Polyangium mundeleinium: one gene and its partner. The protein of the gene in region 1 binds, or shares a complex with, the protein of each later gene. Links are inferred from orthologs where the notes say so. Each region holds a gene or a part of one and is shown on either strand. Other genes may lie near its edges. The genes, in order: tsaD and tsaB.

Region 1 (6,137 bases):
GGCGTCTACCTGAAGCGCCAGTTCAACTACGAGCTGCACCAGGCGGGCCTCATCTTCGGCCTCTCGGGGCTCATCGGCGCGATCGTGCAGGGCGGGCTGCTCAAGCGGCTCGTGAAGAGGCTCGGCGAGGAGCGGCTCACGGCGATCGGCCTCGGGACCATGGTCCTCGGCTACTGCCTGCTCGGCGTGGCGACGAACCTCGGGTTTCTGCTCGTGCTCGTGGTGCTCGGCTCATTCGGCGCGGCTGTCGTGCGTCCGAGCGTGACGACGCTCATCACGCGGAGCGTCGCCAAGGAGGAGCAAGGCACGGTGCTCGGCGTGAGCCAGTCGCTCGGCAGCCTCGCGCAGATCGTGGGGCCGGCGGCGGCCGGCTGGCTCATCGATCGCAACCAGGTCGTGATGTACGGCCTCTTGTGCGCGGGCTTCAGCCTGCTCGGCCTCCTGCTCGCGCTGCAGCGCCGCGGGGAGCCACGCCCCGTGGAGCAGGCGCCCGTGGAGGGATGACTACCGGCGCGCCTCGCGCAGGCAGTACCGCAGGCCGTCCTTCAGGTTTCGTAACGTCTTCACGTCGCCCATCCCGACCCCGAGGGTCACGACGGTCTGCGCGACGGCGGGCCGGAGGCCGGTGATCACGGTCTTCGCGCCGACGAGGCTCGCGGCGCGGGCGATCGCGAGCAGGCGATCGGCCGTCCCCGTGTCGAGCACCGGCACGCCCGTGAGGTCGACGATCAAGAACCGCGCCTGCAGATCGACCACGCTCCCGAGCGCGGCATCCATCATCTCGGCGGCGCGACCGCTGTCGACGACGCCGATCACGGGCAAACACAAAACGCCCTCCTGCACCTCCAGGATCGGGGTCGAGAGCTCCCGGATCGACGCGGCCTGCCGCTCGATGACCGCGAGTTTGTCACGTAGCTCCGCCTCGGTGCCCTTGCGCTCGGTGATGTCCACGATCGCGGCGGCGAGCCGCACGAGCTCCCCGCTCTCGTTCCAGAGCGATTGAAAGGTGCTGGCCACCCACAGATACGAGCCGTCCCCGCGGAGGAGCCGGCTTTCGAAGGAGGTCTCTTCCTTGCGCGACGCGAGGTGCTCGGCGAAGAACAGCCTCGCGCGTTCGCGGTCCTCCGGGTGGACGAACGCCGTCCACTCGCGGAGCGTCTTCGGGGCCGCCTCCGCCGTGATGCCGAGCAGCCGCGTGAGCCCGTCGGACACGTAGATCGGCTGCGTGGGATCACCCGGGTTCTTCGAATCCTGCGGCACGTAATCCCAAAGGCCATTCTTCGAGCCTCGCATGAGCAGCTCGAACCGCGCGAGGCTCTCCTCGGCCCGCGCGCGCTCGTGCTCGATCTCGGTCCGGTCGAGGGCGATGCTGAGGACCCCACGCACACGCCCCTCCTCGTCGGCGAGCGGCGCGTTGTGCCATTCGCACACGACCGTACGGCCGTCCTTCGTGATGTTCTCGATCGCGCCAACGCGCCCCGAGGGGACCCGGCCTTCGCGGACCGCGAACCCCGCATCGAGGACGGTCTCGCGCTGCGGCTCGGCCACGATGAGGTCCACGAGCCGGAGGCCGAGCACCTCGTTCCGGGTGTAGCCGAAGATGCGCTCGGCGCCCGAGCTCCACTCGACGACCCCGCGGCCGACCTCGGTCTCGATCATCGCGACGGGCGCCCTGCGCAGGTAGGCCTCCAGGCGCCGCGCGGCGGTGACGGTGGCGCGCCGCGGCTGCTCGATGGAGCGCGCGCAGCAGAACACGAGCCCCCGCTCGAAGACCACGCGCATGGTCCATTCGAGCCACTTGTACGTGTCGTCCGCGCAACGGAAGCGCGTCTCCTGCACGATCGCGCCCTGGGCCTCGACGGAGATGCGCGAGGTGCGCCGGGTCGGATCCCGGTCCTCGGGGTGCAAACGGTCTTCGAGCCGCATGCCTTCGAGGGCTTCGAGCGAGAAGCCCGTGACGCGCTCCCAGGCCCCGTTCGGCTGGTAGATCCGGTTGTCGGAGTCGAGGACACAGAACAAGGCCGGGGCCTTTTCGAAAAACTCCCGCGGATCGATCCTGGGGCCTTGGGCTTGGGTTTCCATCGAAGGGTGGGCAGTCTACCAAGGGCGCGCGGAGAGGGGTGGCGGGAGAGGGGGGGCGAGGGCACAATCCGCGCCGATGCACACGGGCCGACCGAGGAAGATCGGAAAACGGGCACGACGTGGGCCCCTTTTCGCGCAAATCCTCGTCGCTGGGGCGGTCCTCGCAGGATGCAACGACGTCGCTCGTTTCTCCACGGACGCGCAGCATGCGTACTGCGGCGCCATCACGCTCGGCAGCCCGTTCCGCGAGGGGCTCAGCCCTCGCGTGCAGATGCGCCTGACGCTCGACGCGACGCGGCTCGACGGCGACGACGCGCCGGGGAGGCTCTGGACCTTCGAGGCGGCGACCGAGACGAGGCCCGAGCGGCGGCTCCTCGACGGCGCCGAGCTGCGCCCGATCCGGCCGCTCGCGCACGATCCGCTCTCGCAGTTCGAGATGGGCGAGGGCCGGGTGCGCAACACGCTCTTCGCGGTCTCGCCGAGCGAGCCCCTGGCCGAGGGGATGCTCGCGTTCCTGTCCTTGCGCTCGGACGGGGGCGTGGAGGTGCGCCTCGTGCGCGCGGGCTCGGAGGATGCGGAGGCGGACGAGGGACGGCGGCCCATCTTCGGGATGTTTTCGCTGGTGCGCCGGGAGGGCCAATGCGGGTTCTAGGGATCGAGACGTCGTGCGACGAGACGGCCGCCGCCGTGGTGACGGAGGAGGGCGTGGTGCTCTCGGACGTCGTACGCAGCCAGGTCGAGGCGCACGCGCCCTACGGCGGCGTGGTGCCGGAGATCGCCTCGCGCGACCACGCGCGCGCCATCGTGCCGGTGATCCGCGAGGCGCTCGCGCGGGCCGAGATGAAGCCGGGCGACGTCGACGGGATCGCGGTCACGTCGCGGCCGGGCCTGCTCGGCGCGCTGCTCGTGGGTCTCTCGGCGGCGAAGGGACTGTCGTTCACGACGGGCAAGCCGATCGTCGGGGTGGATCACCTCGTCGGGCACCTGCTCGCGGTGTTTTTGCGGCGGGGCGAGGCCGAAGCGGAGGCGCCGGTGCCGTCGTACCCGTTCATCGCGCTCCTGGCCTCGGGCGGGCACACGGCGCTCTACCGCGTGGACGCGCCGCGGCTTTCGGCGATCCGCGAGCTCGGGGCGACGCGCGACGACGCTGCGGGCGAGGCGTTCGACAAGACGGCGAAGCTGCTCGGGCTCGGGTATCCGGGTGGCCCGGTGGTGGATCGGCTGGCGGCCACGGGGGATGCGTCCCGGGCGAAGGACGTGGTGCCGCGGCCTTTGGCGCATCGCGAGAGCCTGGAGTTCAGCTTCTCGGGGGTGAAGTCGGCGGTGATGCGCCACGTGGCGACGCTGGGCAAGGCGCCCGAGGGGCAAGAGCTGGCCGACCTCTGCGCGGCGTTCCAGGCGTCGGTCGTGGGGACGCTCGTGGACAAGGCCGTGCGCGCGGCGAAGGTGGAGGGCGTGCCGCGGATCGTGCTCGCGGGCGGCGTCGCGGCGAACCGGGGGCTCCGCGCGCGGATGGCGGAAGCGTGCGCGCGGCAGAAGATCGCGCTCTTCGTGCCGTCGTTCGCGAGCTGCACGGACAATGCGGCGATGATCGCGTACGCGGGCGCGCTGCGGCTCGCGGCCGGGGAGACGGACGACCTCGCGCTGGAGCCGTCGACCAAGACGGCGCTGCCGCGCGTCACGCGGAAGGGGGCGGGGCTGCGGTGAGGGGCCTCCCCTGTGCCCCGCGCCCGTGATACCCTCGACCTCGTGTTCGAGACACCGCAACACCTCGTAGGAGCGGATCAGGATCCCTACGACGCCGACGGGATCGACCGCTCGCTCATCCGCTGGATGCTCAGCCTGTCGCCGACCGAGCGCCTCGCGGTGGCGCAGGACTCGATCGACCTCGTCGAGAGCGTCCGCCCGCTGCCCGATGGCGCTGGCTGACATCCTCCGCACGCTCCTCCACCATCGGGTGGATTTCGTCGTCGTCGGAGGCATGGCCGCCGTGATGCAAGGCGCGCCCGTGCACACGTTCGACATCGACATCGTTTATTCTCGCGCGGAGGACAACGTGGCGCGTCTGCTCGCCGCGTTGCGAGACCTCGACGCCGTCTTTCGCACGGATCCTCGAAAGCTCGTCCCCAACGAGTCCCACCTTCGCTCCACCGGGCACAAGCTCCTTTCGACGCGCCACGGCGTGCTCGACGTCCTCGGGACCATCGAGGAGGACACCTCCTACGAGGACCTCCTGCAGGATGCTTTGTGGCTGGAAGTCGCCGGCGCGCCGATCCGCGTCCTTTCTCTCGAACGCCTCATCCAGATCAAAGAGAAGCTCACGCGCCCGAAGGACCGCGCCATGCTCCTCGTGCTGAAAGCGACCCTCGAAGAGAAACGTCGCCCGCAATGAGCCGTCGGCCCGTGATGCCGGTGACGCCCATTGCTCCCCGCCGCGGGCCCATGCACATTGCTCTGCCGTGCCCACGCCTTCCCGCCTTCGCTCCGCCCTCCCCCTCTCCCTGATCGCGGCGCTCCTCCTCGCCGCCTGCCACAAATCCGACCCTGGCCCTTCCCAGCCGGTCGCGGGAGACGAAGCCGCCGCGGACACCGCTGCCGGCTCTGTCTCCCTCGAGCTTCGCAACGAGCCGGTCGACGCCGTCGCCGAGAAGCTCGCGTCCGCCGCTGGCAAACCCATCGCCATCGACGCCGACGCCCAGGCCGTCGCCCATTGCGCGCGGATCACGCTCTTCACCGGCGGCCCCGTGCCCCTTCCGAATGCGATCCGCCTCCTCCGCGAGGCCCTCGATCCGGCCGGGCTCTCGCTCATCGAAAGCGAGGCCGGCGGGCTCGTCGTGCGCCGCATCCCCGACAAACCCCTGCCCGCGACCTGCGCAGGGAGCGTGGGCGCGCAGGCCGCGCCGTCCGAGAGTGCCCATCCGCCGTCGGAGGCGTCCGCGGAGAAATTCGCGGCGGGCGTGCGAAAGATTTCCGAGACCGAGTACGAGCTCACGCAAGCGTCGGCCGATCTCCTGAGGGACGATCAGACCGGGCTGGTTCGATCGGCCCGTTTCGTTCCGGCGCAGAAGGACGGAAAGATCGTAGGCGTGAAGCTCTTTGGCATGCGCCCGAGCAGTGTGCTCGCGACGCTCGGGCTCCAGAATGGCGATCTCGTGCTCGACCTCGGGGGATACGCGCTCACGGGCCCCGACCTCGCGCTCGAAGCTTATGCGAAGCTCAAGGGCGCGAAGAAGGTCGAGATGACGATCGAGCGGCGCGGGGCCACGCAAAAATTCGTCTATCGCGTCGTCGAGAAATGAGCGCCCCTCAGGCGCCGTCCTCTTCCATCACGCGGAGCAGCGCCCAGAACATCGCCTCGCCGTCCCGCTCGCGTTCGACCGTCTTTCCGTGCACACGCGCCCATTCGAGCGCGAGCGGCAGCGGGATGCCCGCCTGCCGTTTGCCCGTGAGCTCCCCCGTCACCTTCGTCAGCACGTCGCCCATCGGCGACGGCCGCGGCGCAATCTCGATCCCCGGGTCGAGCGCCTCGCACAACGCCGGATCCGTCACCGCGTTGTATTCGCGGCACGCGATCGGCCGCTCCTCGTAAATGCTGCACAGGTCGCCTTCGAGGAACGGGCAATCGATCCGGAGCTCGTAATACCGCCGGCTCACGTCGTCCCACGCCGCCGAGGACGTCGTCTCCTTCGAAACCAGCGAGGACCGCCCCTTCGGCGCCCGCGGATCCACGAGCCCCACCTGTTCGAGCCGCGCGATCGCCCGGACGAACCGCTCGCGCACCTCCGCGCGGCGCGGCTCCGGCATCACGGCCACGACCTCACCGAGCCGCCGCGCTTCGATGGGCGAGGCCGGCACGAGCTGGCGGCAGCAATGGGTGCAGCCCTTCTGGCAGGAGATCTCCTTGCCCTGCGCCCGTACGTGCGCCGTCGAGATGGCCAGGATCGACGCCGAGAGCGACCGCGCGAGCGGCAAGAGCTCGGGCACCTGCGTGCGCCCGACCCGCACCTTGCATTCGATCTCGTGCTCCTCGCCGAGCACGTGCAGGTGCACCTTCG
Region 2 (6,118 bases), 6.4 Mb from region 1 along the record:
GCCTACAAGCCGGCCGCCGACGCGCTGCTCCGCACGATTCGCCGAAGGCTCGAGCCCGGCGGCTGAACCTCACTCCACGCGCACCGCTGCATAGAGCGCCTCGCCGTCGCGGCGCAGCCGCACGAGCAGCGTCCCCGGTCGTTTCGCCTTGTCCACCACGCGCAGGAAGCCCGCGCCGTCCTCGATCGGCTGGCCGTTGACCTCCACCACGATGTCGCCCACTTCGAGTTCGCCCGCGGCCGCGCCGCGCGGATCGAGCCCCTCGATGCGCGCCCCGCCGCCGAGCGCGTCGCCCACCGACACGCCGATGGTCTTGCGCGGGCCGACGTCCTCCAGCTTCTGCGCCGGTTTCTCCTCGGACACAGGCTTCGCCAGCACCACGCGCTTGACCCGCTCGTCCTTGCCGTGCCGGATCAAGAGCCGCATCGAATCGCCGGGCTTTCTGTGCCCGAGGAGCCGCGCGAGCTCCGCCGCCTGATCGATCGGCTCGTCGTCAGCCGACAAGATCACGTCGCCCGGCTCGATCCCCACCTTCGACGCCGGCCCGTCCGCCTCGACGTCCGTCACGAGCGCGCCCGTCGGCCCCGGCAGCGCGAGCGCCCGCGCGAGCTCGTGCGAGATCGCCTGGAACGCGACCCCAAGCACGCCGCGCGAGACGTGCCCCGCGTCGCGCAGCTCCGGGATCACGGCGCGGACGTCGTCGATCGGGATCGCAAAACCGATGCCCTGCCCGCGCGCATGGATGACCGTGCTCACGCCGACGACGCGGCCGCGCCCATCGAAGACCGGGCCGCCGCTCGAACCAGGGTTGATGCTCGCGTCGGTCTGGATGAGGTGGTCGAACGGCCCGAGCCCGAGGACGCGCTCCTTCGCGCTCACGATGCCCAAGGTGACCGTGTGCCGCAGGCCGAACGGGCTTCCGATGGCCACGAGGTAGTCGCCCACGCGGAGCGCCTCGCTCGTCCCGAACTGCGCAACCGCAAGGCCCGTCGCGCCGCGCAGCGCGAGCAGCGCCACGTCGAGCTTCTCATCCTCACCGAGCACCGAAGCTTCGAGCTCGCGCCCGTCAGAGAGCTGCACGCGCACGCGCTCGGCGCCGTGCACCACGTGGGCGTTCGTCACGACGAGCCCGTCGGTGCTCACGATGAAGCCCGATCCCACCGCCCGCTCGATCGCACGTGACGTCCCGCCCGCGCGCACGCGCTGCGGATCCCCCCGCTCCTCGGCCCCACGTGTGGCCGCGATGCTCACCACGGTCGGCCGCACATGCTCGACGAGCGCCGAGATGTCGAGCGCGACGCCCGCCTCTCCCGGCGGAGCCGGGGGCAACGCCGCCGCCGCCATGGGCGTGATGGCGCGGTCGTTCATGGTCGCATCAGCGCGGTTGCTGCAAGCCGGGACCCCGTGAGCCAGGGCCAGGCCAAGCGTGAAGGCCAGCGCGGAGGACGTCATGGACGGCACGTAAAGCCGTCCCCTTGGGTCGCAAGCGAGCCTCTGCCCATGGGTCTCCTCGCAGGTCGTCGCGCCGGGGCGCTGCCCCGGGCCCCGCGGGGGCTGTTCGCCCCTCGACCCGAACCAGGCACGGCCTGGCCCGTTGGAAGAACTGCGCAACGCGCAGTTCTTCCAACGGGCCGGTGGCAAGACCATGGAGGTGGGTTCCAAGCTGGCGACGGGCACGTTGCCGGTTGAAACGTCAGCGCTGCGGTCTTGGTGGGCAGGGTCGTTGCCGGTCTTGACCCTGGCTGTTCGATGAACTGCGCATCGCGCAGTTCATCGACCCCGAGTCCAGCGCTTGCGCTGGTCCGGGTCCAGGGGTGGACAACCCCTGGTCGGGGCCCGGGGTGAAACCCCGGCTCCGCGCCTCCGCGCGGCGGAGACGGTGCGGTCAGAGCTCGACGCGTAGGAACTGGACGGTGATCTCGACGTGACGCCCGCTCGTTTGCGTGAAGGAGGCCACGCCGCGCTTGCCTTCCCAGCGGTGGGCGAGGCCGAAGGCGCCGGCGCCGCTCGGATCTTCTGGTGCTTCTGTGTCGCTGAGCTCGACGGAGAGCCGGAGGATCTGCTTGCCTGCGGTGACGGCTCCGCCTTGCAGCGCGAAGGTCCCGCCGCGGAGGAGGGCCATGGTGTTCTTGGCGGCCTTGAGCAGGTGCGCGGGCGGGTTGGGCGCGAGCGGCTCGACGCCGGTGATCTTGCCCTCCTCGCTGATGATCATGGCCACCTCGACCGACCCGCCGCTGCCGACGGGCAGCTTCCCCCATGCCGCGTCCGAGCCGCTGGCCATCGGCAGGGCGCGTGTGAAGGCTCGCCCCAGGTCGCGGACCGACGACGCCCCCTCTGCGCCGAACGAGCCCCCGCCTCCCGGAGACGATCCCCCCGGGGGATTTTTGTCTTCGGAGCTGGGGGATGTGTTTTCGGATACGGGGGGCGTCGTTTTGGTGCGGGGGGATGTGTTTTGGGATACGGGGGATCGCTTGCCGGAGCTGGGGGATCGCTCGTCGGAGCTGGGGGATCGTTCGTCGGAGGGGGGGACTGGCTCTTCGGAGGGGGGGACTCGCTCCTCCGGATCCTTTTTCGGCTCCTTCGGCTCCTTCGGCTTGGGCGGATCGGCCTTCGGCTTGGGCGGATCGGCCTTCGGCTTCGGCGGGTCGACCTTGGGTGGGGCCGGCGGCGGCGGCTCGACGGGCTCGCTCGGGGCGGCTGCGGGCGGCTCGCTCGGGGCGGCGGGTGCGGGTGCGGGCGGCGGCGGTTCGACGGGTGCGCCGCCCACCTCGCTGCCTGTCACGTCCACCTCGTGCAGCTCGCCGCCGATCGGCGCGGCCGTCGTCCCGGCCCAGGTATCAGCCGGGGGAGCCAGCTCCTCGGGGGCGCCCTCCTTCCGCAGCCCGGCGGCGGCGATCAGCGACGCGTGCGCCAGGATCGACACGATGACCGCCCCCTGCATCACCCACGTCGTGCTGGATCCGTCGCGTGCCATCCCGGTTGTCCTCGCGCCTTCGCGCTCGTAGTGTCCGTCGGGCAGGACAACGCCCGCGCGCCCACGTTCCCCGGTTCCGGTTCTTGGTTCTCGCTTGGGGGCTCTGCTTGGACAAGCCGAGCTAGGCCCCCAAACCCCCTCCAGGTTACCATGAGGCTCCTCGCCATCTCCACCTCCACGCCTCGCGGCAGCGCGGCCGTCTTCGACGGTGACAAGCTCCTCGGCGCGTCCGTCTACACGGACCTCGCAGGCCACGCCGAGCGCATCTTCCTCGCCGCCGCCGAGGCCCTCGCCGCGGCCGGCGTCTCCGCGGCGTCGATCGAGGCCTTCGCCTGTGACATCGGCCCTGGCTCGTTCACGGGCGTCCGGGTCGGCGTCGCCGCGGCGAAGGGCATGGCCATCGGCCAGGGCGCGCCGCTCGCCGGCGTCGGTTCGCTCGAAGCCATGGCCGCGGACGCCTTCGCGAGCGGCCGGGCCGGGCCTCACGACGTTGTCGTCGCCGCCCTCGACGCGAAGAAGCAGGAGCTCTTCCTCGCCGCCTTCGACGCGCACGGCGCCGTCTGCTGGGCCCCGCGCCACGTGCCCCGCGCCGACGTGGCCGCGCTCGTGCTTGCCGGCCCGGGTGCTTCCCTTCCGCCGGGCGGGCTCCTCCGTGTTGTCGGCGAGGTCGCGGCCGAGGATCCGGGGCTCGAAGCCTTCGTCCTCCGATCCCCCGGGACCGACCTGCCCGACGCTGCGGCCGTGGGGCGCGTCGCGCTCGGCCGGCTCGTGGCCGGCGGTGACTTCGACGCCGAGCATGTCGAGCCGCTTTACGTCCGTCCGCCCGACGCGAAGCCGATGGCATCGGGCGGGCCCAGCTAGGTAGACTCGCCACCGGATGGACCTACTCGACGAAGATCCCGAGGCCGCCGAGGCGGCGCGTGTGCTCATCGCGCGCTTCGGCAAGAGCTTCCAGCCCGGCGAGGTGATCTACCGGGAGGGCGAGCCCGGCACGGAGGCGTATCTGCTCGAGGAGGGCCGCGTGCGCCTCATCAAGAAGGTGCGCGGCGCCGAGCGCAGCTTGATGGTGCTCAAGCCTGGCGACCTCTTCGGCGAGTCGGCCCTGCTGCCTGGCGCCGAGCGCTCCTCCACCGCGGTCGCGCTCTCGTCCGGCCTCGCGCTCGCGATCGACCAGGCGACGCTGCAGAACTTGCTCGAGCACAACGCGGGCATCGCCTCGCGCATAGTCAAGCAGCTCGTGCGACGGCTGCGGGATGCCGAGGATCAGATCGAGCTCATCATGCTCACGGACGTGCAGTCGAAGATCGTCAGCGCGCTCCTCAAGCTCGCGCAGCAGACGCGCGAGCCGGGGGGCAACAACGCGCTCTTCTCGGTCTCGCCGATGGAGCTCGCGACGCGCGTGGGCCTCGACGTCGACACCGTGAAGCGCAGCGTGCAGAAGCTCCGGGAGGGCCAGTACATCCGCGTCGCCGACGAGCGACTCGAGGTCCCGGACATCGAGGGCCTGCGAAAGCTCTACGGCCTGCTCGGTCAGAAGGACGAAGTCGCGAACGAGGCGTGATTTTGCGCTCGTCCGTCCGAATGTTTCGCCTCAAAGCAACGCGAAATCTTCCCGCATAACACGCCTTGTGTCCCCCACGCCACCCTTTCCAGGTGTAGGTGTGTTTCTTTGTTCCGGTGCGTGGGGGCGGGCGTCTTTTGCGGGTTGACGCTTCTTCCAGCCTGGGTTACCCAAGTTTTCCCGGGCGACTGGCCCGGATTTGGGCCTCGGGCAGAGCCCAGGGGCGGATCGGGAGAGTCCTTCTTCGACGAAACAAGGGCATCTCGATCAGTAAGGACGCATGATCCAGGGGCAAACGGGCAAGAAAACGGGCGTTTGGTCGCGCAGGATGCGTGGCCCTGCGGCGCTCGCTTGCTCGGTCTTGTTCCCTGTGCTGCTCACGTTCGCGCCGGCGTGCAGCGGCGCGCAGGAGCGTGTGGACGGCGTCGACGCGAAGGCGCGTGCCGAGTACGACCTCGGGCGGGAGGCGTTCGAGGGAGGACGGCTGCGCGAGGCGCTCGGCCATGCGCAGGCCTCGCTCCGGATCGACGAGACGAACCCCGACGCGCACTACCTCTCCACCGTCATTCTTTTGGCATTCTGTGCGTCGGACGAGACGTCGACGGATTGCCGTTTCGAGGCGGCGGAGCGCCACGCGCGCGCCGCGCTCGAGTCTGCGCCCGAGATGCGCGACGCGAAGAACGCGCTCGGCGTCATTCTCGTGCATCGGAAAAAGTACGACGAAGCTGTGGCCGTCCTCAAGCCGCTGGCCGAGGACATTCTTTATGCTTCCCCCGAGCAGGCGTGGGGAAATCTTGGCTGGGCATATCTTTCGCGTGGGAGCCTCGACGAGGCGATCGACGCGCTTCGGCGGTCTCTCGCGGCGCAGCCGCTGTTTTGTGTAGGGAACTACCGGCTCGGGCTGGCGTACGAGAAAAAAGGCGAGCTTGCGCTTGCGCGAGAGGCCTTTACGAAAGCGCTCGAGACAGATAAACCTCAGTGTCGGAACCTCCAGGAGGGGTTCGCCGCCCGCGCTCGCGTGGCGGGGAAACTCGGGCAGCAAGATCTCGCCCGGGAAGATCTCGAACGATGCCGCGATGTGGCCCCGGCGACAGTGGCCGGGAAGCGTTGCGCTGCGGAACTCGGATCGTTGCAATGAGTCTTTGCGCGGCTTGTTTGAAACGTGCAAAAGGGAGTCAATCGAATCGATTGAATGAACGGGTGAAGTAGGGATGGAGTCGATCGGCCGCTACCTGAGACATGCCCGTGAGACGAGGGCAATGAGCGTGGAGGAAGTCTCCCGCGCCACCCGCATTCCCGTCCCCTCGATCGAGCGAATCGAGGCGGATCATTTCGATGATTTGCCAGGTGAAGTGTTCGTCCGGGGGTTCCTGCGCGCCTACGCGCGGGCCGTCTCCCTCCCCGTGGAAGAGGTGCTCGCGCGTTATACCGCGAGCCGCCGCGTCGCCGTGGTCACTCCACTTCCCATTGCCTCCCCCGCTGGAGGTTCGCAGGGCAAACGCTTCGGCGTGGCGATGGCCTTCGTCCTCCTGCTGATCCTGTTCACGCTGGCCCTGAGCATCGTCATGCGGCCGCGCGGGCAC

Evidence for each region.
Region 2: the proteins of tsaD (region 1) and tsaB are in contact, whole or in part, in a solved structure (PDB 4WQ4), measured with the Escherichia coli proteins. The link is inferred for Polyangium mundeleinium from one-to-one orthologs.

Annotation. Positions count from the first base shown.
Region 1 is NZ_JAQNDO010000001.1:8,736,156-8,742,292, forward strand. What follows is about bases 1,852-4,755. They hold tsaD (tRNA (adenosine(37)-N6)-threonylcarbamoyltransferase complex transferase subunit TsaD), read left to right. Parts: upstream 1,852-2,721; coding sequence 2,722-3,789; downstream 3,790-4,755. Other genes in these bases: POL67_RS34560 (PAS domain S-box protein), read right to left, coding at 1,852-2,082; POL67_RS34565 (hypothetical protein), read left to right, coding at 2,159-2,734; POL67_RS34575 (hypothetical protein), read left to right, coding at 3,802-4,011; POL67_RS34580 (nucleotidyltransferase domain-containing protein), read left to right, coding at 3,998-4,474; POL67_RS34585 (hypothetical protein), read left to right, coding at 4,542-4,755. In the rest of the region: POL67_RS34555 (MFS transporter), read left to right, coding at 1-504; more of POL67_RS34560, read right to left, coding at 505-1,851; more of POL67_RS34585, read left to right, coding at 4,756-5,381; POL67_RS34590 (YkgJ family cysteine cluster protein), read right to left, coding at 5,389-6,137.
Region 2 is NZ_JAQNDO010000001.1:2,314,779-2,320,896, forward strand. The notes cover bases 2,095-4,979. They hold tsaB (tRNA (adenosine(37)-N6)-threonylcarbamoyltransferase complex dimerization subunit type 1 TsaB), read left to right. Parts: upstream 2,095-3,124; coding sequence 3,125-3,835; downstream 3,836-4,979. Other genes in these bases: POL67_RS09350 (hypothetical protein), read right to left, coding at 2,095-2,974; POL67_RS09360 (Crp/Fnr family transcriptional regulator), read left to right, coding at 3,852-4,535; POL67_RS09365 (tetratricopeptide repeat protein), read left to right, coding at 4,816-4,979. Outside these bases: POL67_RS09340 (hypothetical protein), read left to right, coding at 1-66; POL67_RS09345 (trypsin-like peptidase domain-containing protein), read right to left, coding at 70-1,368; more of POL67_RS09350, read right to left, coding at 1,886-2,094; more of POL67_RS09365, read left to right, coding at 4,980-5,673; POL67_RS09370 (helix-turn-helix domain-containing protein), read left to right, coding at 5,747-6,118. UniProt on the Escherichia coli protein: Required for the formation of a threonylcarbamoyl group on adenosine at position 37 (t(6)A37) in tRNAs that read codons beginning with adenine.